3 regions of the Arthrobacter sp. 10T419 genome follow, and region 3 is predicted to be linked to each of the others. Evidence: riboswitches for the same ligand, from Rfam matches in the RefSeq annotation. Region 3 holds a riboswitch; each other region holds the start of a gene.
What was found. A riboswitch is a leader RNA that binds a small molecule or an ion and turns the genes downstream of it on or off. The one in region 3 is predicted to bind S-adenosylmethionine.

Region 1 (6,386 bases), on a different contig from region 3:
TGGACTTGAAGCGGCTCCCCAGCCCGGACGACCTGCTGATCCTGCTGACCGTGGCCCGGCTGGGCCGGTTCAACGCCGTCGCGGAGACCCTGGGCACCACGCACACCACCATCTCGCGCCGGATCCTCGCCCTGGACAAACAGCTCGGCGGCCGGACACTCGAGCGCAGCCCGCACGGCTGGGAACTCACCGAACTTGGATCACTGGCCGTGGCAGCGGCGGAAGCCATTGAGGGAACACTCGGAGCACTGTCCGGCCGGATCGCCCGGACAGAGGACGTGCTCTCCGGCCTGGTCCGGATCAGCACCCCGGACGGATTCGGCGCGGAATTCGTCGCCCCGGCCCTGGTCCGTTTGCAGCAGGAACATCCGTTGCTGAACGTGGAGATGCTCAGCGCCACCCGCAAGGTAAGCCAGAACCGCTCCGGGGTGGACCTGGAAGTGGTGGTCGGCAACCTGGAGGTCAGCAACGCGCAGACCATCTTCCTGTCCAACTACTTCCTGCGGCTGTACGCCAGCCCGGAGTACGCCCGCGAGCACGGGCTCCCGGTGACGCTCGACGACGTCCGGCAGCACGGATTCGTCTCCTACGTCGAGTCGGCCCTGCAGGTCGCCGAGCTCGGCCACCGCTCCACCCAGCTGCCGATGCCGCGCTCCAGCTTCCAGGCCACCAGCATCTTCGCCCAGCTGGAGGCCGTCCGCCGCGCCGCCGGGATCGGGCTGCTGCCGAATTTCCTCGTCGTCGGCAAACCGGGGCTCGTACCGGTCCTGCCGGACGACTTCCAGCGGCAGCTGCCGATCTGGGCAGTTGCGAGATCGGAATCGCTGCGTTCGGCGCCGGTGCAGGCCGTCGTGGCGGCCGTCCGGGCCGAGATCGCCGAACGCCAGGATGTGCTTGCCGGCTGAGCCCGGCGCGCTGCGGAGGCCGCCACAAGATCCCCGGATGACAGCAGCCCCCGTCCCCGCAGCGCGGGAACGGGGGCTGCCTGTTCGTTGGGTTGTGCAGCTGCGTGCTGGTTACCGCTTACCGGCGGCCAGCAGATCGGCGGTGCCCTGGGCGTCGGCGGCGTCGACGTCGTGCAGGGAGATGCCACGGGTTTCCTTGAGGAAGAACACCGCGACGGCCGTGACGGCGCAGGCGATGAGCAGGTAGATGGCCACCGGGACGGAGGACTTGTACTGGCTCAGCAGCGCGACGGCGATGATCGGGGCGAGCGAACCGGCCACGATCGAGGTCACCTGGTAGCCGAGCGAGACGCCGGAGTAGCGCATCCGGGTCGGGAACATCTCGGCCATGATGGCCGGCTGGCCGGCGTACATCAGGGCGTGGAACAGCAGTCCGATGATGACAGCGGCAAGGATCATGAAATCGTTGCCGGTATCCATCATCGGGAAGGCGAAGAAGCCCCAGGTGGCGCCCAGGACGGCACCGGCCATGTAGACGGGCTTGCGGCCGAAGCGGTCCGAGAGACGGCCGACCACCGGCACCGCGGAGAAGTGGATGAAGTGCGCCACGAGCAGGAGCAGCAGGATCCGGGCGGTGTCGGCGTGGACAACGGTCTTGAGGTAGGTGATCGAGAAGGTGACCACCAGGTAGTAGAGGATGTTCTCCGCGAAGCGCAGGCCCATGGCGGTGAAGACGCCGCGGGGGTAGCGGCGGAAGACCTCGGCGACGCCGTAGCCCTTGTTCTCCGTGACAACTTCCTTTTGTGCCTCGAGGAAGATCGGGGCGTCGCTGACCTTGGTGCGGATGTAGTAGCCGACGACGACGATCACGGCGGAGAGCCAGAACGCCACGCGCCAGCCCCAGCCAAGGAAGTCCGCGGAAGACAGCACGGAGGACAGGATGAACAGCACGGCAGTGGCGAGCAGGTTGCCCAGCGGGACGGCGGACTGCGGCCAGCTGGCCCAGAAGCCGCGGGACTTGCTGGGGCTGTGCTCGGCGACGAGGAGGACGGCGCCGCCCCATTCACCGCCGACGGCGAAGCCCTGGGCGAAGCGCAGGAAGACCAGCAGGGCCGGGGCCCAGTAGCCGATCTGCGCGAAGCCCGGGAGGCAGCCCATCAGGAAGGTCGATACGCCGACCAGGATGATGCTCAGCTGCAGCAGCTTCTTGCGGCCGAACTTGTCGCCGAAGTGGCCAAAGACGATGCCGCCGATCGGGCGGGCCACGAAGCCAACCGCATAGGTCAGGAACGCGGCGAGGATGCCGTCCAGTTCCGTTCCGGAATTGGGGAAAAACATCTTGCCAAAAACCAGGGTGGCGGCGGAGGCGTAGAGGAAGAACTCGTACCACTCCACTACCGTGCCGGCCATGGAGGCCGTTACTACCTTCTTCAGGCCGGACGTCTTGACGTCGGGCTCCTCTGCGCGCCTTGCGGCGGCGTTTTCCGTGCTCATGCGAACTCCTTCGGTGTCGTCGTCGACACCCTGTGGACCATTAGGTTGACTACGTGTGTGTGAGTTGGAACACACGGCGTCATTCTCCACGAGTATGGACTTCGATCGAGGCAAGCTCAACGACTAATCGCGCAGAGTGCGTCTGCAAAAATGCACACACGGCGGTGCCGGCTAGGCGAAGAAGTTGCCCCGGAGCTGCTCGCTGAGCTGGCCGATTTCGGTCAGGAAGCCGTCGTGGCCGATCGGGGCCTCGATGACGTGCACGGGGACCTCCCCCGGCAGGGCGTCGGCGAGCTCTCGGGATTGGGCGGGAAAGTACAGCCGGTCCGAGTCCACGGCCGCCACGAAGAACTCCGCGGTGGCCAGGGAGACGGCCTGCTCCAGGCTTCCCCGGCCGCGGCTCACGTCGTGGCTCATGAGCGCCTCGGTGATGGCGATGTAGCTGTTGGCGTCGAAGCGTCGCACCAGCTTGTTGCCCTGGTGGTCCAGGTAGCTCTCCACCTGGTAGCGCCCACGGCCGGCCAGCGACCCGGCCTCCAGCGGGGCCTCGGCCGCCTGGGCGTTGCGTCCGAAGCGCCCGTCCAGCTCGGCTGCGGAACGGTAGGTGATGTGCGCGATCCGGCGCGCGAGGGCCAGTCCGGCGTGCGGTTCCGGGCCGCCGTAGTAGTCGCCGCCGTTGAAGTTGGGGTCCTGGCGGATTGCCAGGGTCTGGGCCTGGGCGAAGGCGATCTGTTCGGCGGTGCTGCTGGCGCCGACCGAAATCACGGCGCAGCGCTGCACCCGCGCCGGGTAGGTCACCGCCCACTCCAGCGCGCGCGCTCCCCCGAGCGAGCCGCCGAGCACGGCATACCAGCTGCTGATCCCCAGCGCGTCGGCGAGCCGGGCTTCCGCCGCGGTGCTGTCCCGGAGGGTGACCAGCGGGAAGCGCGAGCCCCAGGGCCGGCCGTCCGGGGCCGGCGTGGAGGGCCCGGTGGAGCCGTAGCAGCCGCCGAGGATGTTGATGGAGACCACGAAGTACTTGTCCGTGTCCACCGGGGCGCCGGGGCCTGCCAGTTCCTCCCACCAGCCCGGTTCCTCGCCGGCGCCGCGGGTCACGTGGGTGTCGCCGGTCAGGGCGTGCTCGATCAGCACCGCATTGGAGGCATCGGCGTTCAGCGTCCCCCAGGTCTCGTAGGCGAGGGTGACCTCAGGCAGGGTGGCACCGGATTCAAGGGCCAGGGAACCGATCGGGAGGTACTGCACCGTCCCGTCGGAACCAGCGCCGTCGGAACCAGCGCCGTCGGGAACAGTGGAGGGTTTGCTTTCGGGTACACCCGTGCGGGTGACGGCAATCGTCATGTGAGGACCTAACTTCGCGCTTGCCCGCCGTCAGCTGACCGGCAGGCCAGGTCTTCACCCGGGGCACCCCGCCGCAAATGGAGGGTTGCCGGCCAGCAAGCCGGGGCTGTCACTGGCACTCATGACCTGCGTCGATTCTACGAAACACGGCCGCGCAAGCGCGAAGATTGTGACGGCTGTGTGACAGCCGGACCCGTCAACACCGCAGTTTCCCCACCTTTGACAGACGCGCCCGGCGGGTCGCCCCGAAGTGTCGGCGATTCCCGGGGCCATCCCCGCAAAGGTGGGGAAAGTCGGCGTGCTGCGTGACCTCAGGCGTTCTTGGCCGCCCGGAAGCCGGCATCGAGGTCCGCGATGATGTCGTCGATGTGCTCGAGGCCCACCGAGAGCCGGACCAGGCCGGGATTGACGCCGGCGACCGCCTGCTGCTCCGGCGAGAGCTGGCTGTGCGTGGTCGACGCCGGGTGGATGACCAGCGAGCGCACGTCACCGATGTTCGCCACATGGGAGTGCAGTTCGAGGGCGTCGACGAAGCGTTTGCCGGCCTCCGCTCCCCCTGCGAGGTTGAACGCGACGACGGCGCCGGTCCCCTTCGGGCCGTACTTCCGGCCGCGCTCGTACCAGGGGCTGGACGGCAGCCCGGCGTAGGCGACGGATTCGACGTCGTCCCTGGCTTCCAGCCATTCGGCCACCCGCAGGGCGTTGGCGACGTGCCGTTCCACCCGCAGGCTCAGCGTCTCGATCCCCTGGGCGATGAGGAAGGCGTTGAACGGCGAGACGGCCGAACCGAGGTCGCGCAGCAGCTGGACCCGGGCCTTGAGGATGAAGGACAGGTTCGCTCCCAGCGCCCCGTCCGCCCCGAGGTCGCGGGCATAGACCAGGCCGTTGTACGTGGGATCCGGGGTGTTGAAGCCGGGGAAGCGCTCCGGGTCCTTGCCGAAGTCAAAGTTGCCGGAGTCGACGATCACGCCGGCAATCGCGGCACCGTGTCCGCCGAGATACTTGGTGGCCGAATGCACCACGATGTCGGCGCCCCACTCGATCGGGCGGATCAGGTAGGGGGTGGAGAGGGTGTTGTCCACGATCAGCGGCACCCCGGCCCGGTGGGCGACGTCCGCGACGCCTTCGATGTCCAGCACGTCCTGGCGGGGGTTGGAGACCACCTCGCCGAAGAACAGCTTGGTGTTCGGCTGCACGGCATCGCGCCACTGCTCAAGGTTGTCCGGGTCCTCCACGAACGTCACGGAGATACCGAACTTCTTCAGCGTGTGGGCCAGCAGGTTGTAGGTCCCGCCATAGAGGCTGGGGCTGGCGACGACGTGGTCTCCTGCCTCGGCGATGTTGAGGATCGCGAAGGTTTCGGCGGCCTGGCCGGAACTGAGCAGGAGCGCCCCAAGGCCGCCCTCCAGGCTCGCGACCCGCTGTTCCACCGCGTCCTGGGTGGGGTTGCCGATCCGGGTGTAGATGGGGGCGAGCTCGGCGAGCGCGAACCGGTTGGCGGCGCTCTCTGCACTGGGGAAGACGAACGACGTCGTCTGGTAGATCGGCAGCGACCGCGCGCCGGTGGCGGAGTCCGGCTCCTGGCCGGCGTGGATCTGGCGGGTTTCAAAGGACCAGGCGTTGGACATCGGAGAGCTCCCTAATGACTGGGCACAGGCCGCCCCTGGCCTCTGGGGCCGGAACGGCTCTGGCGCCGCGCTTGCCTGCCGGCGGACGCCGGCGGGCCAGGTCTTCACCCGGGGCACCCCACCGCGCAAGGAGGGTTGCCGGCCAGCAAGCCGGGGCTCGATGCTGGCGCTCATGACCTGGCTTCAGTCTACGAACGCGCCATTACGCCTGGATAGCTTTGTGACGAAAATGAAGAACGGCCCCACCGCCGCCCGGCGCACGCCCGGGAGCCGGAAAGTGCCGTGGTTCTGGCCGGGCAAATCCGCGCGGTGAGCTCCGGAAAATGACATCCCATCACGGTAAGGGCATCCTAAGCTGAGAGCTCCATCACAAAGTGCCAAGATGAGGGCATGCGCATGGATCACGTCTCTTACGCCTGTGAACAAGATGGCCTGGCTGCCACCACCGAACGTATTGCGACCGCCCTCGGGGTCGAAGCCGTCAAGGGCGGAATACACCCCCGGTTCGGGACCCGCAACATGATTATCCCGCTTGCCGGGCACAAGTACCTCGAGGTCGTGGAGGTCCTGGACCACCCGGCCTCCGACAAGGCGCCGTTCGGGCAGGCAGTCCGCGCCCGCTCGGCCGCCGGCGGTGGCTGGATGGGCTGGTGCGTCGAGGTTGACGACCTGGCACCGTTCGAGGAGCGGCTGGGCCGCTCCGCCGTCAACGGCAACCGCAAGTTCCCCGACGGCCGCGAACTGGTCTGGAAGCAGATCGGCATCCTGGGCCTGATCGCGGATCCGCAGGTCCCCTACATGCTCAAGTGGGAAGGCGACCCCGCCCTGCACCCGTCCAACGCCTATGAGAGCAACGTGAAGATGTCTGCCCTCACGATCGCGGGCTCGGCCGAGCGGGTCACCGAGTGGCTGGGTGAACCGGTCGAGAAGCCGCTGGAGGACGTGGACGTGAACTGGCTGGCCCCGCACGGGACGCCGGGAATCCTGTCCGTCACCTTCGAAACCGATTCCGGAGCCGTCA
Region 2 (6,386 bases), on a different contig from region 3:
CGACACCGTGACCGAAAACGCCATCATGGCCGCCGCCCACCGCCGCGGCACCACCATCATTCGCAACGCCAGCCCAAACTACATGGTCCAGGACCTCTGCTTCTACCTGCAGATGCTGGGCGTGGAGATCGACGGCGTGGGAACCACGACGCTGAAGATCGTCGGCCGCCCGTCGATCGACGCCGACATCGAGTATTTCCCGTCCGAGGACCCGATCGAGGCGATGAGCCTGATCACCGCCGGCATCGTGACCAACTCCGAAGTCACGATCCGCCGCGTCCCGATCGAGTTCATGGAGATCGAACTGGCGACCCTCGAGCAGATGGGCCAGCGGCTGGAGGTATCCGCGGAGTATCTTGCCCGCAACGGCCGCACCCGGCTGGTGGACGTCACCACCAAACCCTCCGAGCTGCGGGCGCCAACGGACAAGATCCACCCGATGCCGTTCCCCGGCCTGAACATCGACAACCTGCCGTTCTTCGCCGTCATCGCCGCCAACGCCCACGGCCAGACGATGATCCATGACTGGGTCTACGAGAACCGGGCCATCTACCTGACCGAGCTGAACAAGCTGGGCGCCCAGGTCCAGCTGCTGGATCCGCACCGGATCTACGTCAACGGGCCCACCAAGTGGCGGGCCGCGGAAGTCGGCTGCCCGCCGGCCCTGCGCCCGGCTGCCTGCCTGCTGCTGGCCATGCTCGCCGCGCGGGGCGTGTCAGAGCTGCGCAACATTTACGTGATCGAACGCGGCTACGAGGACCTGGCCGAGCGGCTTAACACCATCGGCGCCAAGATCGAGTATTTCCAGGACTGAATCGTCTGAGCGGCGATTTTGGGGTAGCGCGCCGGGGCGGGTGCTGACGCACAATGGTTGCATGCGCACCTTTGGCGTAGAGGAGGAACTGCTGATCGTGGATCCCGTTACCGGGGTCCCGCTGGCACTGGCCGACGCACTGTTGCGCGGACTGAAACCCGCCACCGCGGCAGCGGCCGCGGCGTCTGCCGCGGATCCGAACCACGATGACTCGGGCTTCAGTTTCGAGCTCAAGCTGGAGCAGATCGAGACCCAGACCGTGCCCTGCCTTGACCACGGCGCGCTGCTCCAGCAAATCAGGCAGTCCCGGGCTTTCGCGGGCCGCGTAGCCCGGATGCACGGAGCCCGGGTGGCAGCGCTGGCCACATCGCCGCTGGCAGCTGCCACCCACACGACGCCCAACCCGCGGTACGCCACCATGCAGAAGCGCTTCGGCCTTACGGTGCAGGAGCAGCTGACGTGCGGCTTCCACGTCCATACCTTCATCGAGTCCCCCGAGGAGGGCGTCGCCGTCCTCGACCGGATCCGGGACAAACTGGCGGTGCTGATCGCGCTCAGCGCCAACTCACCCTTTTGGAACGGGACGGAGACCGGCTTCGAAAGCTACCGCACCCAGGCCTGGAACCGCTGGCCGGCGGCGGGGCCCTCCATGATCTTCGGGAGCCTTCCGGTCTACCGGCGGGTGGTCACGAGGCTGCTGGAAAGCGGGGTGCTGTTCGACGAAGGGATGATCTACTTCGATGCCCGGCTGGCCCGCCACCACCCCACTGTGGAGGTCCGGGTCGCGGATGTCTGCCTGCGGGCGGAGGACGCGGCGCTGATCGCGGTGCTGGTGCGCGCCCTCGTGGAGTCCGCCAGCCGGGAGTGGCGCGACGGCGTGGATCCGGCCCCGGTGCCGACGGTCCTGCTAAAAATGGCCGCGTGGCAGGCCAGCAACTGCGGGCTGCGCGGCGAGCTGCTGGACTTCGGCAGCTTCCGTCCCGCTCCCGCCGGCGAGGTGGCGCACGCCCTGGTCGACTTCGTGGCCCCCGTCCTGGCGGAGCAAGGGGAGCTGGACCTGGTGCGCCGCGGCGTGGACCGCGTCCTGGCGCACGGCACGGGCTCGCAGTTGCAGCGCCAGGCGCTCTGCGCTCCGGGGCTGGACACCCCCTCCGACGACGCCGGCCTGGCCGCCGTCGTCGCCCATGCCGTGCGGGTCACGATGCACGGTGCGGACGCCGAGGGAATGTCAGAACCGGCCCCCGTGCTTTCGCGGGTGCGCCGGGGCTAGACCTGCTTGAGCGCCTGCCCGAGGTCGCGGATCAGGTCCTCGACGTCTTCCAGCCCCACCGAGAGCCGCACGACGCCGTCGCTCAGCCCGATAGCCGCGCGCCCCTCCGGGCCCATGGCGCGGTGCGTGGTGGTGGCCGGATGCGTGATCAGGGACTTTGAATCACCGAGGTTGTTGGAAATATCGATGATCCGCAACGCGTCCAGCAGCGCGAACGCGGCTTCCTTGGCGGAGCGGCCGGGCGAGGGCGAAAGCTCCAGCGTCAACACCGTGCCGCCGGCTTTCATCTGCCTGGCGGCCAGCTCGTACTGCGGGTGGGACGGCAGCAGCGGGTACTTAACCCAGCTGACCGCGGGCTGGGCCTCCAGCCATTCGGCCAGCCGAAGCGCCGAGGCGGACGAGTGGTTCACCCGCAGGGCCATCGTCTCCAGTCCCTTGCTCAGCACCCAGGCGTTGAAGGCGGACAATGCCGGGCCGGTGTGGCGCATGAGCTGCTTGACCGGGCCCTCGATGAATTCCCGGGTGCCCAGGATCGCGCCGCCGAGCACCCGGCCCTGGCCATCGATGTGCTTGGTGCCGGAGTACACGACCACGTCCGCGCCCAGCTCCCCGCACCGCTGCAGCAGGGGAGTGGCGAAGACGTTGTCCACCACCACGGTCGCACCGGCGGCGTGCGCCAGTTCGCTCACGGCGGCGATGTCCACAATTTCCTGCATGGGGTTCGAGGGAGATTCGAAGAACACGGCCGTCGTCGGCACGGCCAGCGCCGACCGCCACTGCTCGAGGTCCGGGCCGTCCACGAAGACTGTCTCCACGCCCCAGCGCGGCAGGATCTCATTGAGGATGACGAAGCAGGATCCGAAGAGCGAGCGGGCGGCGACCACGCGGTCGCCGGCCCCTAGCAATGCCCCGAGAGCGGTGAACACCGCAGACATGCCCGACGCCGTCGCAAAGCACGCCTCGGTTCCCTCCAACAGCCGGAGGCGTTCCTGGAAGGTGGCCACCGAGGGGTTGCCGTAGCGGGAATAGACAAACCGTTCGTCCTCGCCGGTGAAGGCGCGCTCAGCCGCGGCGGCGGATTCGTAGACGAAGCCCGAGTTCAGGAAGATCGGTTCGGTGGTTTCCTGGAACCCGGTGCGGTCGAGTCCGCCGCGGACGGCCTGGGTGTCCGGGCTCCAGCCCTGGGCATCGGGATTGAAGCTCACTTAGTGCTTTCCAGGTTGGTCGGCAGGCCGTGGTTCTTCCAGCCGTTCACGGTCCGGGCGCCGGTCGGGCCCGGTTCGCCTTCGAAGCCCTCGAGGACGTTGTAGGCGGTGAAGCCGGCCGCCGTGGCGGCGTTCGCGGCGGCGACCGAGCGGGCGCCGGAACGGCACAGGAAGATGAGCTCGGCCGCCGTGGCGCCAGGCGCGTGCTGCCGCAGTTGCCGCTGGAGTTGCCGCTGCAGTTGCTCCAGGAAGTGCGGGTTGGGGGCTCCGCCGGCCAGGGTCCACTGGACGAACAGCGGATCCTGCCGGTCTTCGGTGCCGGCCCCGGTGACCGGGACGCCGATCTGCGACCATTCCGCCTCGGTGCGGACGTCCACCAGGATGGCGCCCGCCCCGACCTTGGCCCAGGCTTCCTGCGGGCTCAGGTCTCCGGCGTAACTCATGCGTGGCCCTCGCCGGTGAACTCGGCGCCGTCGAGCTCATCCACCGCGTTGGCGACGGCGGCGTCGGCGCTCGCGATCGCGGCCGGCAGCACGACGGCCTGGGCCACGATCACGGTGCTGCCGTTGAAGGTGGCGGAGGGGCTGCCGTGCAGGACGTAGCACTCGGCCAGGGCGGCCGAAACGCGCTCGCAGAAGCTGCGGTCATCGGGCCCGGTGAACAGCCGGTACGCCAGTCTTTCCTCGGCGGGTCCGGGTGCGGCGGGGGATTGGGCTGGGGCTGTGGCGGGCACAGCGGGTGCGGATGCGTCGGGCACGACGGATCTCCTTACTTTCACGCTTGCAGCTCGAATGGTCGATATGCCGAGTATTCACCTGAGGCACCCCGCCGCGAAAGGGAGGGTTGCCGACCGGCCAGTCAGGGCTTGGCGCCGGGTCTCATTACTCCCCAAAAACGTAGCACTTACGACGCCGGCGGCACCGGCGGCGTCGTCATGTTAAGTCACGCGGACGCTGGCATGGCACCTTTCCGGGGGCGGAGCAGCATCACCCGGGACCGGCCGGATCCTACTCGATCGTGGCGAACAGTTCGTTGAGCTCGGCCGTGAGCTGCCGCCGCAGTTCGGGGGTGCCGATCTCCTTGCCGTCGATGTGGTTCACCGGGGCGAGGAGCCGGATGCTTGAGATGAGCCAGACGGCGTCGGCGTCGTACAGATCGGCAGGTACCAGCGGGCCGTAGCCGAGCTCCCACCCGGCGGCCTTGGCCGCGGTGAACAGGGCGCCCTGCGAGGTGCCCGGGAGGATTCCGCTGTCCAGCTGCGGGGTGATCAGCCGGCGCACGGTGCGGACGCCGCCCGCGCCGTCGTCGCTGGTCTCCAGGTGCGCCAGCAGCACGGTCGACGTCGGGCCCTCCAGGACCCGGCCGTCGGCGGAGGTGAAGATGACGTCGTCCGCGCCCTGGTGGTGGGCGTACCGGAGCGCCGCCATGTTGACCGCGTAGGACAGGGTCTTGGCGCCCAGCAGCAGCCACGGGGCGCGTTCGCCCACCTCGCTGTCGTAGCCGCGGTCCAGCAGGATGACGTCGATGCCGGTCTCGCGCTGCCGGCGGCCGGCTTCCGGCGGCGGCGAGGCCTGCACCCAGCACGTCGGCGTGGCCGCGCCCTCCACGCCGCGGCTGGCGAGCAGCTTCACCACGACCTCGTCCGCTCCGCCGGCCCCGTCGCCGGCGGCTCCGACCGCCGTGGCGGCCCGGCCGCGGTATTCGCTGACCGCGGTCTCGATCGCGCGCCGCCAGGCGTCCTCCGCCGGGATGTCCAACTCCAGCGCGCGCGCCGAGCCGGCCAGCCGGGTCAGGTGGGCCTGCAGCTTGCGCGGGCGTCCCCCCACCACCAGCAGCGACTCGAAAACGCCGTCGCCGCGGGTGGCACCCTGGTCGGTGGCCATCAGCTGCGGCTTGGACGAGTCGGCGACGCGGCCCTTCTCAAACGCGGGATCGAGGAACACCAGCACTGTCGCGCGGGCCGGAACAGAGGCGGGGGTAGTCATGCCTTCAGCTTAGTGCGGCCCGGGTCGGGATAAGCTGTGCGGGTTGCCCGTTCCGGAACTGTTCCGCGGGTCTGGAGCTTGAGGGGTTTGCCTGTGCTGTGGCCATTTTCGCTGGCGGGGTCACTTCCGTCCTGGGTGATCCTGATCCTGACCGTCATCGACCTCGGTATCCGGGTCGTTGCCCTCGGCATCATCCCGGGCAACCGCCGCCCCACCACGGCCATGGCTTGGCTCCTGATCATCTTTTTCGTTCCGGCCGTGGGCGTGGTCCTCTTCCTGCTCTTCGGCAACTTCCGGCTCTCCCGCAAGCGCCGGGCGCAGCAGGACGCGGTGAACACCCGGGTGCGGGCCGGCACGTCGGAACTGGCCATGGTGGAAAGCAAGTACGAGGGCCCGGAATGGGTGTCCTCCGCAGCGGAGCTGAACAAGACGCTCGGTTCCCTGCCCATGGTGGACGGCAACCACGTGGAGCTCCTGCCCGGCTACCCGGATTCGATCAAGGCGATGGCGGCGGCCGTGCGCGAAGCCGAGTCCTTTATCAACGCCGAGTTCTACATCCTCAGCTCGGACCACATCACGGATGACCTGCTGACGGCGATGGAAGAGGCCGCCGAGCGCGGCGTCGAAGTCCGCCTCCTGTTCGACCACTTGGGCACCCTGCGGATCAAGGGGTACAGCAAGCTCATCGCCCGGCTCAAGGCCAGCAAGATCCGCTGGCGGCCCATGCTGCCGCTGCGGCCCGTGCACGGCCAGTGGCGCCGCCCGGACCTGCGCAACCACCGCAAGATCATGGTGATCGACGGCGAGGTCGCCTTCACCGGGTCGCAGAACCTGATCGAACCGTCCTACAACAACCCGCGGCACCGCAAGATCGGCCGGGAATGGGTCGAGCTGATGGCCTGCCTGCGCGGGCCGATCGTCACCACCCTCAACGTGGTCTTCGCCACCGACTGGCTCAGTGAGACCGACGAATCCCTGGAGCACCAGCTCGCCCACCGGCCCGAACTGCACGCCGGCAACATCACCGCCCAGGTGGTGCCCAGCGGTCCCGGCTTCATCACCGAAAACAACCTGCGCCTGTTCAACACGCTGATCTACTCGGCGCAGCGCAC
Region 3 (6,386 bases):
GTCGGCGGCGTCGTGGGCCCCGGCCGGGATCAGCCAATCGGCAGAATCCGCCGGATAGCCGGGCCGGACGCGGTCGTAGTGCTCGCCGCCGTCCTGGAAGCTCTGCCCGAGCTCCCGCCGCCGCTGGTGCTGCAGTTTTGGGCCACCCTGCAGTCCGGGGTGGTGCAGTTTGGGGCCGCCGCGTGCCACGTGCGATCTCCTTCGGCAGCTCTGGTGCGTACCTGTCGAATTTACCGCACGCGGCCCGGGCTGCGCTGCCGGTCAGTCGACGGAGCAGGGGGCTGCGCCAGCGGTGCCAGGCGTGTTCGGCGCCCAGTGCGGATAGCTGCGCGTGTCGTTGGCCGGCACCCAGCGTCCGGCGTCCACGACGTAGTCCCAGCCCAGGCCGTTCCGCCGCAGCTCCTGGAGCCCGGCGAGCAGCCGCTGCGCGTCGTTGAGCCGTGAGCCGAGGCCGAAGCTGGCCCGGAGCGAACCGGCGGGCAGGCCGAGCCGTTTTAGCAGCGGGTGGGCGCAGAACCGGCCGTCGCGCAGGCCTATGCCGTGCTCCGCGGACAGGTATGCGGCGACCAGGCCTGCGTCGTAACCGGCGACCGAGAAGTTGACCACGCCGATCGTCCCGGGGCCGCCTTCCCGGCCGGTGTCCTCGAAGATGTGGTGGACCGTTACGCCGTCGATCCGCTCCAGCCCCTCGACCAGGAAGGAACGGATGGCGTCCTCGTGGGCGTGCCACTGCTGCTCGTCCAGCGCCTCGATGACCTGGCTGGCGCGGGCCAGCGCGGCCGCGCCCAGGACATTGGGGGAGCCGCCCTCGTGGCGGGCCGGCCCGGTGGTCCAGCTGACGGCGTCGAGCCGTGCGTCCCGTACTGCGCCGCCGCCGGCCAGGTGCGGGGTGCCGGCGTCCAGCCAGTCCGGCCGGCCCACCAGCACGCCGGCGCCGAACGGGGCGTAGAGCTTGTGGCCGGAGAAGGCGAGGTAGTCGACGTCGTCCGCGGCGATGTTGATGCGGCGGTGCGGGGCCAACTGGGCCGCATCGACGGCGATCCGGGCGCCGAATTCGTGCGCCAGCGCGGCCAGCTCACGGATCGGCAGGATTTCGCCGGTGACGTTGGACGCGCCGGTCACGGCGAGCAGGCTTACTCCGCCGAGGGCGAGTTCCGCCCGGAGCCGCTCCACGGTGCCGGCGAGGGTGGGCGCCGCGACGACGCTGCGGTGCGGGACGTTTTGCCAGGGCAGCAGGTTGGCGTGGTGCTCGATGTCGAGGTAAAGCACCTCGCCGGTGTGTCGGCCGTCGTCGACGGGCAGGCAGCCGGCCAGCAGGTTCAGTGCGTCGGTGGTGTTCCGGGTGAAGATCACGGAGTCATCCGGACGGCCGCCGACGAACCCGCGGACGATGTTCCGGGCGTTTTCGTACACCGAGGTACTCAGTTGGGAGGCGTAGCCGGCGCCGCGGTGCACGCTGGCGTAGTACGGCAGGATCTCGTTCAGGTAGGCGGACACCACGGACAGCGCCGGGGCGGAGGCTCCGTAGTCCAGGTTGGCGTACCGGACCTGGCCGCCCTGGATCAGGGGGGCCAGGATTTCGGCGCCGGAAACCGCGGACAGTGGCCGGCGGGCGGCGTCGAAGCGTGCGTCGGTGAACTCCGGGCCGCCGGCGCTGGTGGTGTGGGTGGGGATGGTGGCAGTCGTCATGGGACCTCGCTCGAAAAGGACCCCGCACACAGGGGATCCGCGCTTGCCGGGTCCGCTCCGGACCGGCCAGGTCGTCACCCGGGGCACCCCGCCGCGAATGGAGGGTTGCCGGCCAGCAAACCGGGGTTTTGCGCTGGCACTCGTGACCTGCTTCGAGCCTAGGACATGGCCGGTCGCACGGAAAAGGGAGGGCGGAATATGAAGCGTAGTGTTACGGGCTGCCTCGGGCGTGGCCGGCTAGAGCAGGTCGTCGAGGCCCGGGTTGAGGCGCTTGAGGACTTCGGAGTGCAGGATCGAGTTGGTCGCCAGCGCGTTGCCGCCGAAGGGGCCGTCCTCTCCCTCGAGCGAGGTGAAGCGGCCGCCGGCCTCCGTCACGATCGGGACCAGCGCCGCCATGTCGTAGAGGTTGAGTTCGGGCTCGCAGGCGATGTCGACGGCGCCTTCGGCCACGAGGCAGTAGGACCAGAAATCGCCGTAGGCGCGGGTACGCCAGACCTCCTCGGTGAGTCCGAGGAACTCGTCGAGGTTGCCGCGCTGCTTCCAGCCGCCGAGGCTCGAATAGGACAGTGACGCATCGGCGAGCCGGGAGACGTTGGAGACCCGCAGCCGGGTCGCGGCGGCCAGTGAGCGGCCCATGTAGGCGCCGGCGCCCTTGGCGGCCCACCAGCGCTTGCCCAGTGCGGGGGCGCTGACGACGCCCACCACGGGTTCGCCTTCGTCGACGAGGGCGATCAGGGTGGCCCAGACCGGGACGCCGCGGACGAAATTCTTGGTGCCGTCGATCGGGTCGATGATCCAGCGGCGCGAACCGTGGCCGGAGCTGCCGAACTCCTCGCCCAGGACGGCGTCGCGCGGGCGGGAGCGGGACAGCTGCCCGCGGATGGCTTCCTCGGCGGACTTGTCCGCGTCGGTGACGGGGGTCAGGTCCGGCTTCGTCTCGATCCGAAGGTCGAGCGCCTTGAAGCGGCTCATGGTCTGGGAATCTACGGAATCTGCCAGTACATGGGCAAGGCGCAGGTCATCGTTGTAGCTCGAAGCTGGTTGGCTCATGCTTCCAAACTACCGTCAAAACGCGCCGCGGGCAGGGAGGCCACGTCGCTGCCGCCAAGTAGACTCGGCTATGAGACGCTGCCGAGTTCCTTGGTGTCCTGCGCTTCCAGCCGCGGATCGGTGCCCAGCAGCCGGCGCAGCGAGGCGAGCCGGGCAGGGCCGGACGGGCCCGCGTGGCCGCCCTGCACCCAGGCGTCCACGCCGCAATTGACGGCGGTGGCGTCGTGCTTGCAGCCCCGCTCGCAGTCATCGGTGCCAGGAGCCAGGTCCGGGAAGGAACGCAGGATCCGGTCCGGGTCCACATGGGCCAGGCCGAAGGAGCGGATGCCCGGGGTGTCGATGATCCAGCTGCCCGCAGGCGCATCACTAACCTTCAGCGCCAGCGCGGAGGAGGAGGTGTGGCGGCCGCGGCCGGTGACCGCGTTGACGCCGCCGGTGGCCCGTTCGGCGCCGGTGAGTGCGTTCACCATGGTGGATTTGCCGACGCCGGAGTGGCCCAGCATGACGGTGACCTTCCCGTCGAGGTAGTCCCGCAGCTGCGACACGGCGGCCTTATCCAGCCGGGCGGACAGGCCGTCATCGGAGCGGGCGTCGATGCCGGAGGCGGCCGAATCCGCGGTCTTGGAGATGATCACCGGGAAATCCAGGTGCTGGTAGTTGGCCAGCAGCTCGGCGGGGTCCTTGACGTCGGCCTTGGTGACGAGCAGCAGCGGTTCGATGCCGGCGTCGTAGGCGGCCACCAGCGCGCGGTCGATGAAGCCGGTGCGGGGTTCCGGGTTGGCTGCGGCCACGACAACGACGAGCTGGTCGGCGTTGGCGACGACGGCGCGTTCGATCGGGTCCGTGTCGTCCGCGCTGCGGCGCAACAGCGTCCTGCGGTCCTGGATCTTGACCAGCCGGGCCAGGGTGTCGGGTTCGCCGCTGACGTCCCCGACGAGCGAGACGAAGTCCCCGGCAACTACCGGGTTGCGGCGCAGCTCCCTGGCCCGCGCCGCGATGATCTTGCGTTCGTCGGCGGTGCCCTCGCCGACGACGGCGGTGTAGCGTCCGCGGTCCACGGTGACGATCCGGCCGGTGACGGCGTCGTCGTAGCTGGGCCGGTCCTTGGTGCGGGGGCGGGAGCCCTTTTTGTTGGGGCGGATCCGGACGTCGGATTCGTCCCAGGAGTCAGTGCTGCGTGCCACCGGCGGCGTCCTTGTCTGCGGTGCTTGCCTGGCTGAGCATGGCCCCCCACAACTGCGGGAAGCCGGGCATGGTCTTGGCCGTGGTGGCGATGTCCTCGACCTCCACGTCCGGGACGGCGAGACCGAGGATTGCGCCCGCGGTGGCCATGCGGTGGTCCGCGTAGCTGTGCACGACGCCGCCGTGCAGCTTCGCCGGCCTAATGATGAGTCCGTCGGCGGTCTCTTCGGCGTCCCCGCCAAGGCGGTTGATTTCCGCGACGAGGGCGGCAAGCCGGTCGGTTTCGTGGCCCCGGAGGTGGGCGATGCCGCTCAGCCGGGAGGGGCCGGTGGCCAGGGCACAGAGGGCCGCCACGGTCGGGGCGAGTTCGCTGGTTTCGTCAAAGTCGCCGCCCTTGATCTCCGGGCCGCCGCTCACGGTCAGGGTGCCGTGCTCCAGCGTCACGGTGGCGCCCATGGTGGCCAAGATGCCGCGCCAGAGATCGCCGACCTGGGTGGTCCCGGCCGGCCAGTTGGGGATCCGCACGGTTCCGCGGGTGGCGAGGGCCGCGGCGAGAAACGGCCCGGCATTGGAGAGGTCCTGTTCGATCCGCTGGTCGAAGGCGCGGATCGGGCCGGGGGAAATAACCCAGTGGTTCGGCACCGAGTCATCGACCGCCACGCCCACGCCGCGCAGCACGGCGACCGTCATGTTGATGTGGTCCAGGCTCGGTACGGGCTTTCCCACGTGTTCGAGGTGGAGTCCCTCGGTAAAGCGGGCTCCCGCGAGCAGCAGGGCGGAAACGAACTGCGACGAGGCGCTGGCGTCGATGACGAGGTGGCCGCCGCGGACTTCTCCCGTGCCCTGGACGGAAAACGGCAACGACGACGCCGGTCCGCCGTCGGGGGCGCTGACGGCGACGCCGAGACCGGTCAGTGCCTCGATGATGGTGCCCATCGGCCGGTTGCGGGCGTGGGGATCGCCGTCGAATGCTGAGCGGCCGCGGTGCAGCGCGGCGACCGGAGGCACGAAGCGCATCACCGTGCCGGCCAGGCCGCAGTCGATTGAGGTGTCAGCGGCAGCGGCATCCGGGGCGATGGGGGTGATGTCCAGGTCCGGGCCGTAGGCGCCGTCGCCGGGCACTTCGGTGATGGTGGCCCCCAGCTGCCGGAGGGCCTCGATCATCAGGGCCGAGTCCCGGGAGTGCAGCGGAGCACGGAGCCTGGACGGACCGTCCGCGAGGGCGGCCAGGATCAGGTACCGGTTAGTCAGGGACTTGGAGCCGGGAACGGTGACGGTGGCGTCGACGGGACGCTCGGCGAAGGGCGCACGCCAATGCGGACCGCCGCCGGCCGGAAGGGAAGGGGCTGCAGCGGTGGGGGTGGTGCCAGTCATTGCCGTCTTAGGCCCCGACAGCGTGGTCGACGGCCTTGCGGACCGCCTTGTCAGCCTTCTTCAGCTTCTTGCCGGTGGTCTTCCGGGCGTCCGCGGCGAGGTGTGCGGTGGTCTTCCGGGCGTCGGCGGCGAGGTGCTCTGCACGCCAGGCCAGGCTCGGCTTGCCCGCGGTGTCCACGGAAGCCAGCAGCACCCCGCCGGTCAGTGAGACGTTCTTCAGCAGCTGCTTGCGCCGGGCGTCGCGACCTTCCTTGGACGAGATGTCCGCGCTGCGCCATTCAACGTAGCCATTGAGCGCCGAGATCACAGCGAGCACGGTGGCGGCCAGGCGGGAGGCCTTGCCGAGGGCCAGGCACACGCCGGCACCCACCTGGGTGCCGCCGATCACGCGGGCCAGGACTTTCTCGTCGGCCTGGAAGGGGAGGGACTCAGCCGCGCGGCGCAGCAGGGGAGACAGCTGTGTCGCAGTGTCATCCGCATTCTTTAGCTTGTCCATGCCTGCGAGCACGAAACTGGAGGCGAGCATGGGGCGGGCGAGAAAGCGGACAAAGGACATGAATTTCCTCCTGGATGGACGAACCGCGGACGCTGTGCGGGAGAACCGGTTCTAGTCTTGCACTTTTGCGGAATATTTGCCCGTTGTGCGGGGTTGTGCATGACAGATTCCAGCCGAAATGGGGGCGGGAAAACCAGCGCAATAACTATGGGCACGGCCGGTCATCCGGCCAGTGCAGGAAGGCGGAGGTTTGGTTCTGGTTAAAGAATCCGGGCTGCTGGATGAAGCCGCCGCGGACCCGTGGGCCGCGGCCCTGACGGGGGCTTTGAGCACCCGCCGGAAGGTGACAGTAGACTTGAACGCAATGAGCACCATGGATCCGGCCGTTGCGGCCATGCACGAGGTTGCCGGAAACGACGACGCCAAGCCCACCAAGGCAGCCACCGCCACTAGTACGGCGCAGGCGACAGCCGCGGACGAGGCCATCGCGGAACGAACAGCCGTGGAAACCGTAGCGGCGGACGGCACCGGCCAGCCGCTGGACACGACTGCCGAGACCACCGACGAGCGCCGCATCCGCTTCGAGCGCGACGCG

Region 1: linked by a shared signal. The riboswitch ahead of metX (homoserine O-acetyltransferase MetX) and the one ahead of AC1DBD_RS10930 (aminotransferase class V-fold PLP-dependent enzyme) in region 3 are both predicted to bind S-adenosylmethionine.
Region 2: linked by a shared signal. The riboswitch ahead of AC1DBD_RS00220 (DUF1737 domain-containing protein) and the one ahead of AC1DBD_RS10930 (aminotransferase class V-fold PLP-dependent enzyme) in region 3 are both predicted to bind S-adenosylmethionine.

What each region holds. Positions count from the first base shown of each region.
Region 1 is NZ_JBFTHF010000008.1:189,313-195,698, forward strand. It holds gene AC1DBD_RS14225 (LysR family transcriptional regulator) at 6-905, shown strand; gene AC1DBD_RS14230 (MFS transporter) at 1,017-2,399, opposite strand; gene metX (homoserine O-acetyltransferase MetX) at 2,571-3,737, opposite strand; SAM riboswitch class IV at 3,749-3,864, opposite strand; gene AC1DBD_RS14240 (bifunctional o-acetylhomoserine/o-acetylserine sulfhydrylase) at 4,049-5,365, opposite strand; SAM riboswitch class IV at 5,428-5,543, opposite strand; gene AC1DBD_RS14245 (VOC family protein) at 5,756-6,386, shown strand, end outside.
Region 2 is NZ_JBFTHF010000001.1:45,410-51,795, forward strand. It holds gene AC1DBD_RS00200 (UDP-N-acetylglucosamine 1-carboxyvinyltransferase) at 1-814, shown strand, start outside; gene AC1DBD_RS00205 (glutamate--cysteine ligase 2) at 876-2,084, shown strand; gene AC1DBD_RS00210 (O-succinylhomoserine sulfhydrylase) at 2,081-3,289, opposite strand; gene AC1DBD_RS00215 (rhodanese-like domain-containing protein) at 3,286-3,732, opposite strand; gene AC1DBD_RS00220 (DUF1737 domain-containing protein) at 3,729-4,046, opposite strand; SAM riboswitch class IV at 4,061-4,175, opposite strand; gene AC1DBD_RS00225 (aminodeoxychorismate lyase) at 4,297-5,274, opposite strand; gene cls (cardiolipin synthase) at 5,368-6,386, shown strand, end outside.
Region 3 is NZ_JBFTHF010000005.1:185,468-191,853, forward strand. It holds gene AC1DBD_RS10925 (class I SAM-dependent methyltransferase) at 1-189, opposite strand, end outside; gene AC1DBD_RS10930 (aminotransferase class V-fold PLP-dependent enzyme) at 262-1,689, opposite strand; SAM riboswitch class IV at 1,724-1,837, opposite strand; gene hisN (histidinol-phosphatase) at 1,927-2,739, opposite strand; gene rsgA (ribosome small subunit-dependent GTPase A) at 2,808-3,923, opposite strand; gene aroA (3-phosphoshikimate 1-carboxyvinyltransferase) at 3,907-5,295, opposite strand; gene AC1DBD_RS10950 (DoxX family protein) at 5,303-5,851, opposite strand; gene AC1DBD_RS10955 (sigma-70 family RNA polymerase sigma factor) at 6,042-6,386, shown strand, end outside.